DNA from 4 places in the Streptomyces sp. WG7 genome. Region 3 is predicted to be linked to each of the others. Evidence: riboswitches for the same ligand, from Rfam matches in the RefSeq annotation. Region 3 holds a riboswitch; each other region holds the start of a gene.

Region 1 (2,820 bases), on a different contig from region 3:
GTACTCGTGCGCACTCGTGCCGTACTCGCGCGTCCTCGTTCGGATGCGATCGCGGGTGAGTCGGACAGGTGCGGTGTCCGTATTCTCTGATCATGGACCGCACCGCATATTCACTCGTCGCCACCGACCTCGACGGCACGCTGCTCCGCGGCGACGACACCGTCTCCGACCGGTCGCTGGCCGCGCTGGCGCGGGCGGCAGGGGCCGGTGCGCGGCACCTGGTGGTGACGGGGCGGCCGGCGCCCCGGGTGCGGTCCCTGCTCGACCGCCTCGGCTGCACGGGACTCGCGGTGTGCGGACAGGGTGCCCAGGTGTACGACGCCGGCGCGAACCGGATGCTGTGGTCGGTCACCCTGGACCGGGAACTGGCCGAGACCGCACTCGGCAAGATCGAGGCCGAGGTGGGGCAGGTGTACGCCGCGGTCGACCAGGACGGCGTCGACGGCCTCACGCTCATCGAGCCCGGGTACCTGATGCCCCACCCCACGCTGCCCGCGGTGCGGGTCGAGCGGCGCGACGAACTGTGGTCCACGCCGATCAGCAAGGTGCTGCTGCGCCACCCCGACCTGTCCGACGACGAGTTGGCGGCGACGGCGCGCGCGGTGGTGGGCTCCCTCGCCACGGTCACCATGTCGGGGCCGGGGACGGTCGAGCTCCAGCCGTGCGGCATCACCAAGGCGACCGGCCTGGCGCTGGCCGCCGAGCGCCTGGGGGTGAGCCGACGGCGGACGATCGCCTTCGGGGACATGCCCAACGACATCCCCATGTTCGACTGGGCGGCACACGGTGTCGCCATGGCCGACGCCCACCCCGAACTCAAGGCGGTGGCCGACGAGGTCACCACGACGAACGAGGACGACGGCGTGGCCGTCGTCCTCGAGCGGGTCTTCGGGGCCTCCTGAGCGGAGCCCCCTCGGCCGAGGAGCCTCCTCGGCCGGAGCCTCTTTGTCAGTGCCTCAGTGCCTCAGGCGTCAGTGCTTCAGTTCCTCAGGCGCCAGTGCTTCAGTGCCTCTGTGGCAGTGCCTCTGTGGCAGTGCGTCTCAGTACGCGCCGAAGACGTTGTCCATCGAGCCGTATCGGTCGGCCGCGTAGTTGCAGGCCGCGGTGATGTTGGCGACCGGGTCGTACGGGTCCCAGGAGGTGCCGGGCACGTGGTACGCCTCGAAGGTCGGGGCGATCACCTGGAGCAGCCCCTTGGACGGGGTGCCGTTGATGGCGTTGATGTCCCAGTTGTTGATGGCGTACGGGTTGCCGGACGACTCCCGCATGATGTTGCGGTGGATGCCCTCGTACGTCCCGGGGATGCCGTGCTGGGCCATGATGTCGAGCGACTCCCGGATCCAGCCGTCGAGGTTGTCCGGGTAGGTCGTCGCCGCGGTGGTGGCGGCCGCGGCGGCCGTGGTGGTGGCCGGGGTGGCCGCGGACGCGCCGGTGGCGCCGAGGAGCGGCAGGGCGAGCACGGCGGCGCCGGTGCCGGCCACGGCGAGCTTGCGGGCGAGGCGGCTGGTCCGGGCGTGACGGTTCTGACCGTTGGCAGACATGTGTGAGTCCCTCTCCTTACGCCTGCGAGGTGAGCTGTCGGGTTCGGGCGGGGAGGTGCCCGGCCGGGTCCTGACGGACACGGCTTCACCCCGAGCCGCTCCGGTGGTGACCGGTGCGGCGACTTACCTGGGTCCCCCGCTCCTGCCTGCGAGTTTGTTGGCGGATGACTGTGCGTCCGGGCGGTGGCAGGATTCGGCGTCCGCCCGACAGGCCGGGAACGTATGCGAGAGCACATGTCCGAAACAAGTGCAGGAATCACCCAACGCGCCTGTTGACCTTGATCTGAGGGGTTTGAGGTACTTGATCCTTTGCGGCTGCCAAGGGCCAAATGCCTTGCGGGGCAAAGGGAGGGCACAGTCGGCGGCAGGGTTGCCCGGAGGTGCGGAGGAGTGAGTCAACTCACCCGCATCGACAAGTGTGGCAAATCGGGCATTGAGGCCAACTGTGGGTCAATTGCCCATGGGTGGGAGGGGTTCGGGTGCTGGTCGACGGCCGGGCGGGCCTGCTGTCGTGCGCACCCCGTGTGTGACCCCGCCCTGAGCGGTGTTTCCGCGCGCCCTGGGGGCATCCGTTCGGGGTGGGGCAGGGTGAGCCGAGTGGGTGACGTATTCGGAGTGCGAGCCGTTGGGAGGGGTGATGTGATCATCAGTGGCGGGTTCTGGCCCCGGCGATGTCGATCAATATCTGCTCATATCGCCTGATCAAAAACATACTGTTCATGATCCGATACCGACCGGCCTGTAACGGTGGGCGCTCGCGGTGATCGAAAGGTGACCGGATACGCTGGCTCGAGTGGTGGCAGCGACCTATCGACAAACCAGGTAATCGCCAGTAGACACCAGCAGACAGGAGACCCCTCGTGACCGTCGTCGGGCCGTTCGGGCTGAGCGTGCGGGACCAGGCTCTGGAAGCCGATGTCCAGGCCGGATTGGTTGCTGTCGAGGAAGGGTTGCTTGAGGCAACCAAGAGCGAGGTTCCGTTCATCACGGAGGCCGCCCAGCATCTGGTGCGGGCCGGCGGCAAACGATTCCGGCCACTGCTGGTGATGCTCTCGTCCCAGTTCGGCGACCCCTATGCCCCCGGGATCGTGCCCTCGGCCGTCGTCGTGGAGCTGACCCACCTCGCCACCCTCTACCACGACGACGTGATGGACGAGGCCGCCGTGCGGCGTGGCGTGGCCAGCGCCAACACCCGCTGGGGCAACTCGGTCGCGGTCCTCACCGGCGACTTCCTGTTCGCCCGCGCCTCCCAGATCCTCGCCGACCTCGGGCCCGAGGC
Region 2 (2,820 bases), on a different contig from region 3:
CACCAGGTACTCGCGTGCCCAGTGCACGTCGTCCCGTCGTACGTGGAGGGTGCCGCGGGGCGGCAGCTGCGGCCAGGGCTGCTCCGGGTCTGCCGGCACCCGCAGGCCGAGGGCCTGCCCCGCGCGCAGCGCCACGCGCGTGTGCCCCTCGGGTGACAGGTGCAGCCGGTCGGCGTCCCACGCCCTGCGGTCCTGGACGCTCCGCAGCGACCACAGGTCGAGGACGGGACAGCCGTAGCGGTCGGCTACGGCACGGACGTGTCCGTTGTACGTGGCGATCTTGCCGCGCAGATGCTTGAGGACGGGCACCCCACGGGTGTCGAAGCCGGTCGTCACGAGGACGGTGCCGGCCACGGCGGTCAGCGCGGCCACCGCCCGCTCGAACCGCTCCGCCACCTCGTCGGGGTCGGTGCCGGGCCGGATGATGTCGTTGCCGCCCGCCGCGAAGGAGACCAGGTCCGGCGCGAGTTCGGCGACGCGCGGGACCTGTTCCGCCACGATCTGGTCGAGCAGCCTGCCGCGCACGGCGAGGTTGGTGTACCTGAAGTCGCCCTCGGGGCGTCGGTCGGCGAGCAGTACGGCGAACCGGTCGGCCCAGCCGACGAACGCCCCGTCGGGTCCGGGGTCGCCGACGCCCTCGGTGAAGCTGTCCCCCACCGCCACGTACGACCCGATCACTTCTCTGCTGTCACTCTTCGAATCGTCTGCCACGTCGGCCCATGATTCACCTCGGAATGTGACCTACGCGACCGTAGAAAGGGTTGACGGGCGGTGAGAAAGACCACTCCTAAAGTGTTCACCAATTCAGGAATACACCGAAGGCCGGACCCGGGGATCGGGGTCCGGCCTTCGGTCGCGCGGGGGCTGTGCCCGAAACCGTCGTCAGAGGGAGACGCCGTGCGAGCGCAGGTAGGCGATCGGGTCCACGTCCGAGCCGTAGTCCGGCGTGGTGCGGATCTCGAAGTGCAGGTGCGGGCCGGTCACGTTGCCGGTGGCACCCGAGAGACCGACCTGCTGACCCGCCGTCACGGACTGCCCGGCGGAGACGGAGAGCGAGGACAGGTGGGCGTACTGGGCGTAGTGGCCGTCGGCGAGCTGGATGACGACCTGGTTGCCGTACGCTCCGCCCCAGCCGGCGGAGACGACGGTGCCCGCGCCGACGGCCTTGAGCGAGGTGCCGGTCGGGACGACGAAGTCCGTGCCGGTGTGGTAGCCGCTGGACCACATGCTGCCGGTCTGGTGGTACGGGGTGCCGACGCTGCCGCCGGGGACGGGCGAGGTGAAGCCGCTGGTGGCGCCGGCGGACTGGCCGCTCGTGTCCGAGGAGTCCGAGGACGAGGTCTGCGCGGCGTCCGACGACTTCTCGGACGACTCGGACTTCCCTGCCGACGACTTCTGCGGCGCGGCGGGCTTCTCGGCCGCCGGCTTCTCCGACTCGGCGGAGGACGACGGGGCCGACGCCTTGGCGGCCTGCCCGCTGATCGAGAGCTTCAGGCCGGGGTGGATCAGCGAGGGGTCCGAACCGACGGCCTCGCGGTTGTCCGAGTACAGCTTCTTCCAGCCGCCGTCGACGTCCTGCTCGTCGGCGATCCTCGAGAGGTAGTCACCGCTCTTCACCGTGTACGTCCGCGCGTCCGCGTTCTTCTCGGCGCTGCCTCCGGCGGCCTTCTTCGCCGTCGTCGGGACGGACTGCACGGCCTGCCCGGAAACGGACTGCGCGGGAGCGGCGTGGGCAGCGGCGGCGCCCATCAGCGGGAGCGCGAGCGCGGCGCCCCCGGTTCCGGCGACGGCGATGGTGCGGGTCAGGCGCATGGTCCTGGTACGGCGGTGCTTACCCTTCGCGGGCATGACGAATTCCTCTCCGGCGCCTGCGAGGTGAGCTGTCGGGTGCGGGCTGGAGATGCCCGGCCGCGCCGAGACGCGGCTTTACCCCAAGCCGTTCCGGGAACCGGAACAGGCAGTCGTACCTGTGGGTCCCCCGCTCCTGCCGTGTACGGGTGGTGGGTGGGTGCGGGTTCCGGTCGGCGGCAGGATTAGGCGTCCGTCCGGATCGGTGGTGAACGTAAGGGACCAGGACGCGCAGGGACAAGCGAGGGGTTCCATTGACAGGTGTTCCGATTGATCCTTTACGGGAATCACCGGTCACCCTCCGTCGATTCGCGGAGCGCCGTCTCACGTAAACCGCCTTGAAAACCGGCCTGATTACGTGAGCATGACGAGCAACGCACGGTCACGGATATGACGCTGCTCACGCGGCGCCTCGCCACCCTCTTTCATTTCAGCGCTAGTTGGAATGAAAGCGCCAATTCGGACAGAAGGCTTAGGAATGGCGTAGTCGGACGGCTGAAACGCCGAGGCTCCAGGACCGTGCCGTATCGTCGAGTGGTGCCCGTCGGCGAGCGGCGTCGACGGGGCGGAGTGGGAGGAGTCCCCGTGACGCAGCAGGTCCCGTCGACCGAACCCGAGCTGGCCGGTGTGCGCAACTTCCGTGACGTGGGCGGACTGCCGACCGTGGACGGGCGGCGAGTGCGGCAGGGGGTGCTGTTCCGCAGCGGTCACCTGGCGCACGCCACCGGTGAGGACGCCGCGTTCCTCGCCTCGCTGGGCCTGCACACCATCTTCGACTTCCGCAACGCGGCCGACCAGAAACTCGAAGGCCCGGACGTCGAGCTTCCGGGCGTGCGCAATGTGAACCTGCCGCTGAGCGATCCGGCCGACGGCGCCGAGTTCTGGAAGATGGTCCGCGACGGGGACCTCGACCAGCTGCGCGAGATCCTGGCGGACGGCAAGGGCGCCAACCGGATGATCGACTCCTACCGC
Region 3 (2,820 bases):
CTGCCGCCGGGCGCGGGCGGCTCGCTCCTGCGCTCGGTGTCCTTCTTCGAGGGCGCCGCGGCCACCGGCCCCGCGCTCACGCTCACGTGGTGGTCCCTGCTGGGCCTGGGCGCGGTCCTGCTCGGCGGCGCACTGCGACAGCGCGCACCCGGCGCCTCACCGGCGCCCGACCGGGCCCCGGCCCCGGCCGCCTGATCCCCGGCCGTGCGCGGCCGGGCCGCGGACCCCGCCACGGTGCGGGGCCCCGGCCCGGCCGCCGTGCGCACCGGTGCGTCAGGGCCGGAGTGCACGCCGGCACCCTGGTCCGGGCGCCGCGCGTGCGGGACGGTGAACGGCGGGCGGCGCGCGTCAGCCTTCCGCCGTGTTCCGGCAGTTGACGCGCCGGTGGCCGAAACGGACCAAACGGCGTACCCCCTTTCGGCGTAGGAACACCCTCGATTTCCGACCGGCCGAAGTTGCGCGACCGCTGCTGCTCACGCGGCGGAACGAGCCGCTCCGCCGCTGGTCCCGGGCTCGTCACCACCCCCGGCTGTGACTCGAACGCGGAGGTGTCCACCCGAACGGGCGAGTGGCGTGTAACAACACAAAGGGCACGTTCCGTTGGGATTCTCCCACTGGGCGAGACAAGATCCGTGACTGACGACAAGCCCTCGCCGCAGCGGCGGGGCGGTCCGGGCGGACGCCGAGTCCTGCCGCCGCCCGGACGACCGGTCGACAGGAGTGGATCGGCAGGAGTGGAGGACCCGAGCACGACGGGTCGCCGGAACGGTCATCTCCGAGAGAGAAGCCGGGCCGAGCAGCCCTTGGGGTGAAGCCGCACTCGTGCGGCCGGGCAACTTCGCCAGCCCGAATCCGACAGGTCATCCTTCACAGGCGGCTGACGAAGGGTTGCGCATGTCTGCGCTCAATCGTGTCCCGTCGCTGATGGCCCGTGCCGGTACGGCCTCGGCCCTCACCCTCGCCGCGATCGGCGGATCCGTCGTGGTCCCCGGTGCCGCCTCCGAGGCGGCCGCGGCGACCTATGCGGCGAAGGCCCTCAAGATCGCGGCCTCCAAGAAGGGTTCACCGTACAAGTGGGGCGCCGTCGGACCACGCAGGTTCGACTGCTCCGGGCTGACCCTGTATTCGTTCAAGAAGGCCGGTAAGAAGCTGCCGCGCACCGCGGCTCAGCAGTACAACAAGACCCGTCATATTTCCGCCAAGAACCGCAAGGTCGGCGACCTCGTCTTCTTCCACTCGGGCAGCAGCGTCTACCACGTCGGCATCTACGCCGGGAAGGGCAGGATCTGGCACGCCCCGAAGACCGGGGACGTGGTCCGTCTGCAGAAGATCTGGACCGGCAGCGTCTGGTACGGCCGGGTCAATTGACGTCCGCTCCTCGCCCGGAAGGGCGGGGTCTCCTGGCACGGCCCGCCCACGGCCTCGGCGGGTCCCCGCTTCGACGCGCTGTGCCGGTACCCGTACCGGCCCTGCCCGCACCCGACGCGCCGAGGCCGCCGGTCCGGCGGCCCTGGCGACGTCGGCCGCCCCGTCGATGTGCCGGTCGGGGACGGCCCCGCGCCCCGCACGCCCCGCGCTCCCACACGCGCACGTGCGGCGGTTCGGTACTGCCCTCGACACTGCCCTCGACGCCTCACACGGAACAGACTCGCGGCGAGTGCCGCCGGCGCCTCACCGTTCGGGCTCCTGCCGTCCCGCGACCCGCCCCACGGCCGTGGCCGGCTCGGGCGGCACCGGACTGCTCGGCGGCGTCCAGGGCAGTTCGATGAAGACGGTCTTGCCGCCCTCGCGCGTGCGCCGCACCCTCAGCTTGCCGCCGCACTCCGCCGTCAGCCAGCGGATGATCACCATGCCGCGGCCGTTGTCCTGCTGGACGGCGGCGGGCAGACGCTTGGGAAACCCCGGATGGCTGTCGGTGACGCCGATACGCAGTCGTTCGTCGCGGTCGAGCACGAGGTCCACCGTGAAGGTGGGTGACTGTCCGAGCGTGTGCTGGACCGCGTTGGTGGTCAGCTCGGAGACGATGAGCCGGACGGTTTCGGACACCTCGGTGTCCGCCGGCAGGCCCCACTCCACCAGCGTGCCGACCACATAGGTACGCGCGGCGGCCACCGAGGCGGGATCGCTCGGCAGAGTGACGGATGCTTCCAGATGGTCTGCCATGGCGACGTCGTCCCTTTCCCACGGGACCGCAGCCGGACACGGAGCGGATGGTTCGAGTACGGTCCCGGACTGGTGCTTCGCCGTCAGACTGCCACCACCAGGCCCGGTAAGGGCGGCGATCCACCAAGATCTGCATATATCTGTCGCTCGATGCGGTGAACTCTGCGACGGCAGAGCGTATTTGGGCGGCTCATAAGGAGTAGAGGAGTGGCCCATGCAGCACGGCCCCGTGGTGCGCCGCCGGAAGCTGGGCGCGGAACTGCGCGCCCAGCGCACGTCGGCGGGTATCACCAGCGGCGAGGCGGCCCGGCTGGTGGGCTGGCACCAGTCGAAGGTCAGCCGGATCGAGACCGGGACGAGCGGGGCGAAACCGGCCGACGTGCGGTTACTGCTGGACGCCTACGGCGTGGACGACGAGCAGCTGCGGGAGCTGCTGGTGATGCTGGCGGGCTCCGACGACGCGGGCGGCCGGAACCACTGGTGGCACGCCTACCGAGGGGTGCTGCCGCCGACCTACCGCGACTTCATCAGCCTGGAGTCCCAGGCGAGCGCGATGCGCACACTGGAGACCACCGTGGTCCCCGGTCTGCTGCAGACGCCGGAGTACGCCCGCGCGGTGACGCGTGCCGCGGTGGACGGGCTCCCGGAGGAGCGGCT
Region 4 (2,820 bases), on a different contig from region 3:
AGAAGATACACGCGGACCAGGGCATCGCCGCCTGGCCGACGTGCGGTCTGCTCGCGGGCCTGGGCGACGGCTCGGCGTCCGCCGGCGGTGGCTCGGGTACGGCGGGTGACGGCTCGTCGGAGGGATCGGACACCTCGAAAGAGCCGTCGGGCCTTCCCGGACTCTCCGGTGCGTCCGGCTCGACCGGCTCGTCCGGCTCGTCCGGTTCGACGGAGCCGGCGGATCCCACGTCCGAGGCGTCCCCTTCGGCTCCTTCCTCTCCCGCGTCCCCTTCCTCGCCCTCCTCGCCCTCCGCTGACCCTTCGTCGGACAGCGGGGACGATTCGACCAAGTCCGACACGTCCCCCGGCTCCGGGTCCACGGAGAGCGGCGAACCGCAGAACACCGGCGCTTCACCCACGCCCTCCCAGGAAGCCGGCGAATCGGACAAGCCGGGGCGGAATGACGGCTCTTCGGCCCTCACCGACACGGAGGAGTCCGGCGCGGGCCGGCACCGGGGCGGCAGTGCCGACGAGGGGGCGGTGGACGGTCGTACGGGCGAGTCGTCGGGGCGGCACGCCTCGCGCGGTGAGGGTGACGCGCGCCAGGCCGTGGACGGCTCGTACACCGTGCGTTCCGGCGACAGCCTCTGGGGCATCGCCGACTCTCTTGAGCTGGACGGCGGCTGGCGTTCGCTCTACGCCGGCAACAAGGAGGTCGTCGGCGCCGACCCCGACCACATCCTGCCCGGTCAGACGCTCACGGTCACGGGCGAATCGGGCGAAAAGTAGGGGGAGTTCGCGTCACGGTTAGAGATCGTATGTCCGTTTTGGATCTCGTGAGAGATAGGTCTCAGAAGCCGTGATCGTCTTTGTAAATCCGCGGAGCGCGTGACTACGGTCATGACCGCCCGTCATCGCGGGCCCCGGCTGCCGCAACGCCGAATCCTGCCAGCGGCCGTCCGGGAACAGTCGTCGCGTCAAGCGCCGAAGGCAGGAGCGGGGGACCCAAGGTAAGTGCCGCACCGGGCAGTTGAACCGGAGCGGCTAGGGGTGGAGCCGAGTTCCGCGAGGAACCCGGCCGGGCAACTCAACCGGCCCGAACCCGACAGCTCACCTCGCAGGCGTCGGTGAGGGGATCAACCATGCTGTTTTCCGGCAAGGGCAAGCACCGCCGTCCGTCCAAGGCCACCCGTGTCATCGCCGTCGCCGGTGTCACCGGTGCCGCCGTCGCCGCCCCGCTGATGGCGGCCGGCAACGCCTCCGCCGCCACCGCGTCCGAGTGGGACGCCGTCGCCCAGTGCGAGTCCGGCGGCAACTGGTCCATCAACACCGGCAACGGCTACTACGGCGGCCTGCAGTTCTCCGCCTCCACCTGGGCCGGCTACGGCGGCACGCAGTACGCCGCGACCGCGGACCAGGCCAGCAAGGCGCAGCAGATCGAGATCGCCGAGAAGGTGCTCGCGGGCCAGGGCAAGGGCGCCTGGCCGGTCTGCGGCACCGGCCTGTCGAACGCCGCGTACACCGGCGGCGGCTCCGGTGAGAGCCAGGACAGCGGCTCCTCCCAGGGCTCCGGCTCCTCCCAGGACTCCGGCAGCTCCGAGAGCGCGCAGAGCCAGGGCAGCGGCTCCGGCGCCGACCGCTCCGCCGAGCAGAAGGCCTCCCGCTCCGCCGAGCGTCCGGCCGCCGAGAAGACCGTCACCACCCCGACCGGCAAGAAGGTCGAGAAGGGCGACGGCGAGTACAAGGTGGTCACGGGCGACACCCTCAGCTCGATCGCCGAGGAGCACGACGTCGAGGGCGGCTGGGCCGAGCTGTTCAAGCTGAACGACGACATCGTCGACGACGCCGACCTGATCTACCCGGGCCAGCAGCTGCACCTGAAGTAGGCAGCAGCTCCCCTTGCTCCCGCTCCGGCGCGTGTTCCCCCGTACGCGCCGGAGCGGGATTTTCATGCCCTGACCCCGCACCCCGTTCCACCCTGACCCCGCACCCCGTTCCCGCCCTGATCCCGCACCCCGTTCCCGCCCTGATCCCGGCTCCGTTCCCGCCCTGATCCCGGCTCCGTTCCCGCCCCCGAATCCGGCCGGGTTTGCGGAAACGTCTTTGTTCCGTTCGGAAACAATTTACTCTCGGTTCTGTCCAGCGGGTGGGCCATCGGCTGGCCGATCGCCCGGAGCCGGTTAGGCTCGGTCCCGCAGAGCCGCTGCGGTCCTGTGGACCCGCGCGTCACACCGAAGCGTCACATTGAAGAAGGAGATGCTCGTGCCGTCCATCGACGTCGTCGTAGCCCGGGAAATCCTGGACTCCCGAGGCAACCCCACGGTCGAGGTCGAGGTCGGCCTCGACGACGGCAGCACGGGTCGTGCCGCCGTTCCGTCCGGCGCCTCCACCGGCGCCTTCGAGGCCATCGAACTCCGTGACGGCGACTCCAACCGTTACCTGGGCAAGGGCGTCGAGAAGGCCGTCCTGGCCGTCATCGAGCAGATCGGCCCGGAGCTCGTCGGCTACGACGCCACCGAGCAGCGCCTGATCGACCAGGCGATGTTCGACCTGGACGCCACCGACAACAAGGGCTCGCTCGGCGCCAACGCCATCCTCGGCGTCTCGCTCGCCGTCGCCCACGCCGCCTCCGAGGCCAGCGACCTGCCGCTCTTCCGCTACCTGGGCGGCCCCAACGCGCACCTGCTGCCGGTGCCGATGATGAACATCCTGAACGGCGGCTCGCACGCCGACTCCAACGTGGACATCCAGGAGTTCATGATCGCCCCGATCGGCGCGGAGTCCTTCTCCGAGGCCCTGCGCTGGGGCGCCGAGGTCTACCACACCCTGAAGAAGGTCC

What was found. A riboswitch is a leader RNA that binds a small molecule or an ion and turns the genes downstream of it on or off. The one in region 3 is predicted to bind cyclic di-AMP.
Region 1: linked by a shared signal. The riboswitch ahead of ACP4J0_RS18905 (transglycosylase SLT domain-containing protein) and the one ahead of ACP4J0_RS11185 (C40 family peptidase) in region 3 are both predicted to bind cyclic di-AMP.
Region 2: linked by a shared signal. The riboswitch ahead of ACP4J0_RS09845 (M23 family metallopeptidase) and the one ahead of ACP4J0_RS11185 (C40 family peptidase) in region 3 are both predicted to bind cyclic di-AMP.
Region 4: linked by a shared signal. The riboswitch ahead of ACP4J0_RS00445 (transglycosylase family protein) and the one ahead of ACP4J0_RS11185 (C40 family peptidase) in region 3 are both predicted to bind cyclic di-AMP.

The regions. Positions count from the first base shown of each region.
Region 1 is NZ_JBNGGE010000017.1:23,690-26,509, reverse strand. It holds gene ACP4J0_RS18910 (HAD family hydrolase) at 93-902, shown strand; gene ACP4J0_RS18905 (transglycosylase SLT domain-containing protein) at 1,041-1,541, opposite strand; cyclic di-AMP (ydaO/yuaA leader) riboswitch at 1,547-1,714, opposite strand; gene ACP4J0_RS18900 (polyprenyl synthetase family protein) at 2,402-2,820, shown strand, end outside.
Region 2 is NZ_JBNGGE010000006.1:269,089-271,908, forward strand. It holds gene ACP4J0_RS09840 (SGNH/GDSL hydrolase family protein) at 1-678, opposite strand, end outside; gene ACP4J0_RS09845 (M23 family metallopeptidase) at 883-1,848, opposite strand; cyclic di-AMP (ydaO/yuaA leader) riboswitch at 1,853-2,010, opposite strand; gene ACP4J0_RS09850 (tyrosine-protein phosphatase) at 2,434-2,820, shown strand, end outside.
Region 3 is NZ_JBNGGE010000008.1:13,936-16,755, forward strand. It holds gene ACP4J0_RS11180 (ABC transporter permease) at 1-195, shown strand, start outside; cyclic di-AMP (ydaO/yuaA leader) riboswitch at 749-891, shown strand; gene ACP4J0_RS11185 (C40 family peptidase) at 895-1,368, shown strand; gene ACP4J0_RS11190 (ATP-binding protein) at 1,672-2,163, opposite strand; gene ACP4J0_RS11195 (helix-turn-helix domain-containing protein) at 2,378-2,820, shown strand, end outside.
Region 4 is NZ_JBNGGE010000001.1:100,269-103,088, reverse strand. It holds gene ACP4J0_RS00450 (transglycosylase family protein) at 1-770, shown strand, start outside; cyclic di-AMP (ydaO/yuaA leader) riboswitch at 954-1,120, shown strand; gene ACP4J0_RS00445 (transglycosylase family protein) at 1,124-1,867, shown strand; gene eno (phosphopyruvate hydratase) at 2,244-2,820, shown strand, end outside.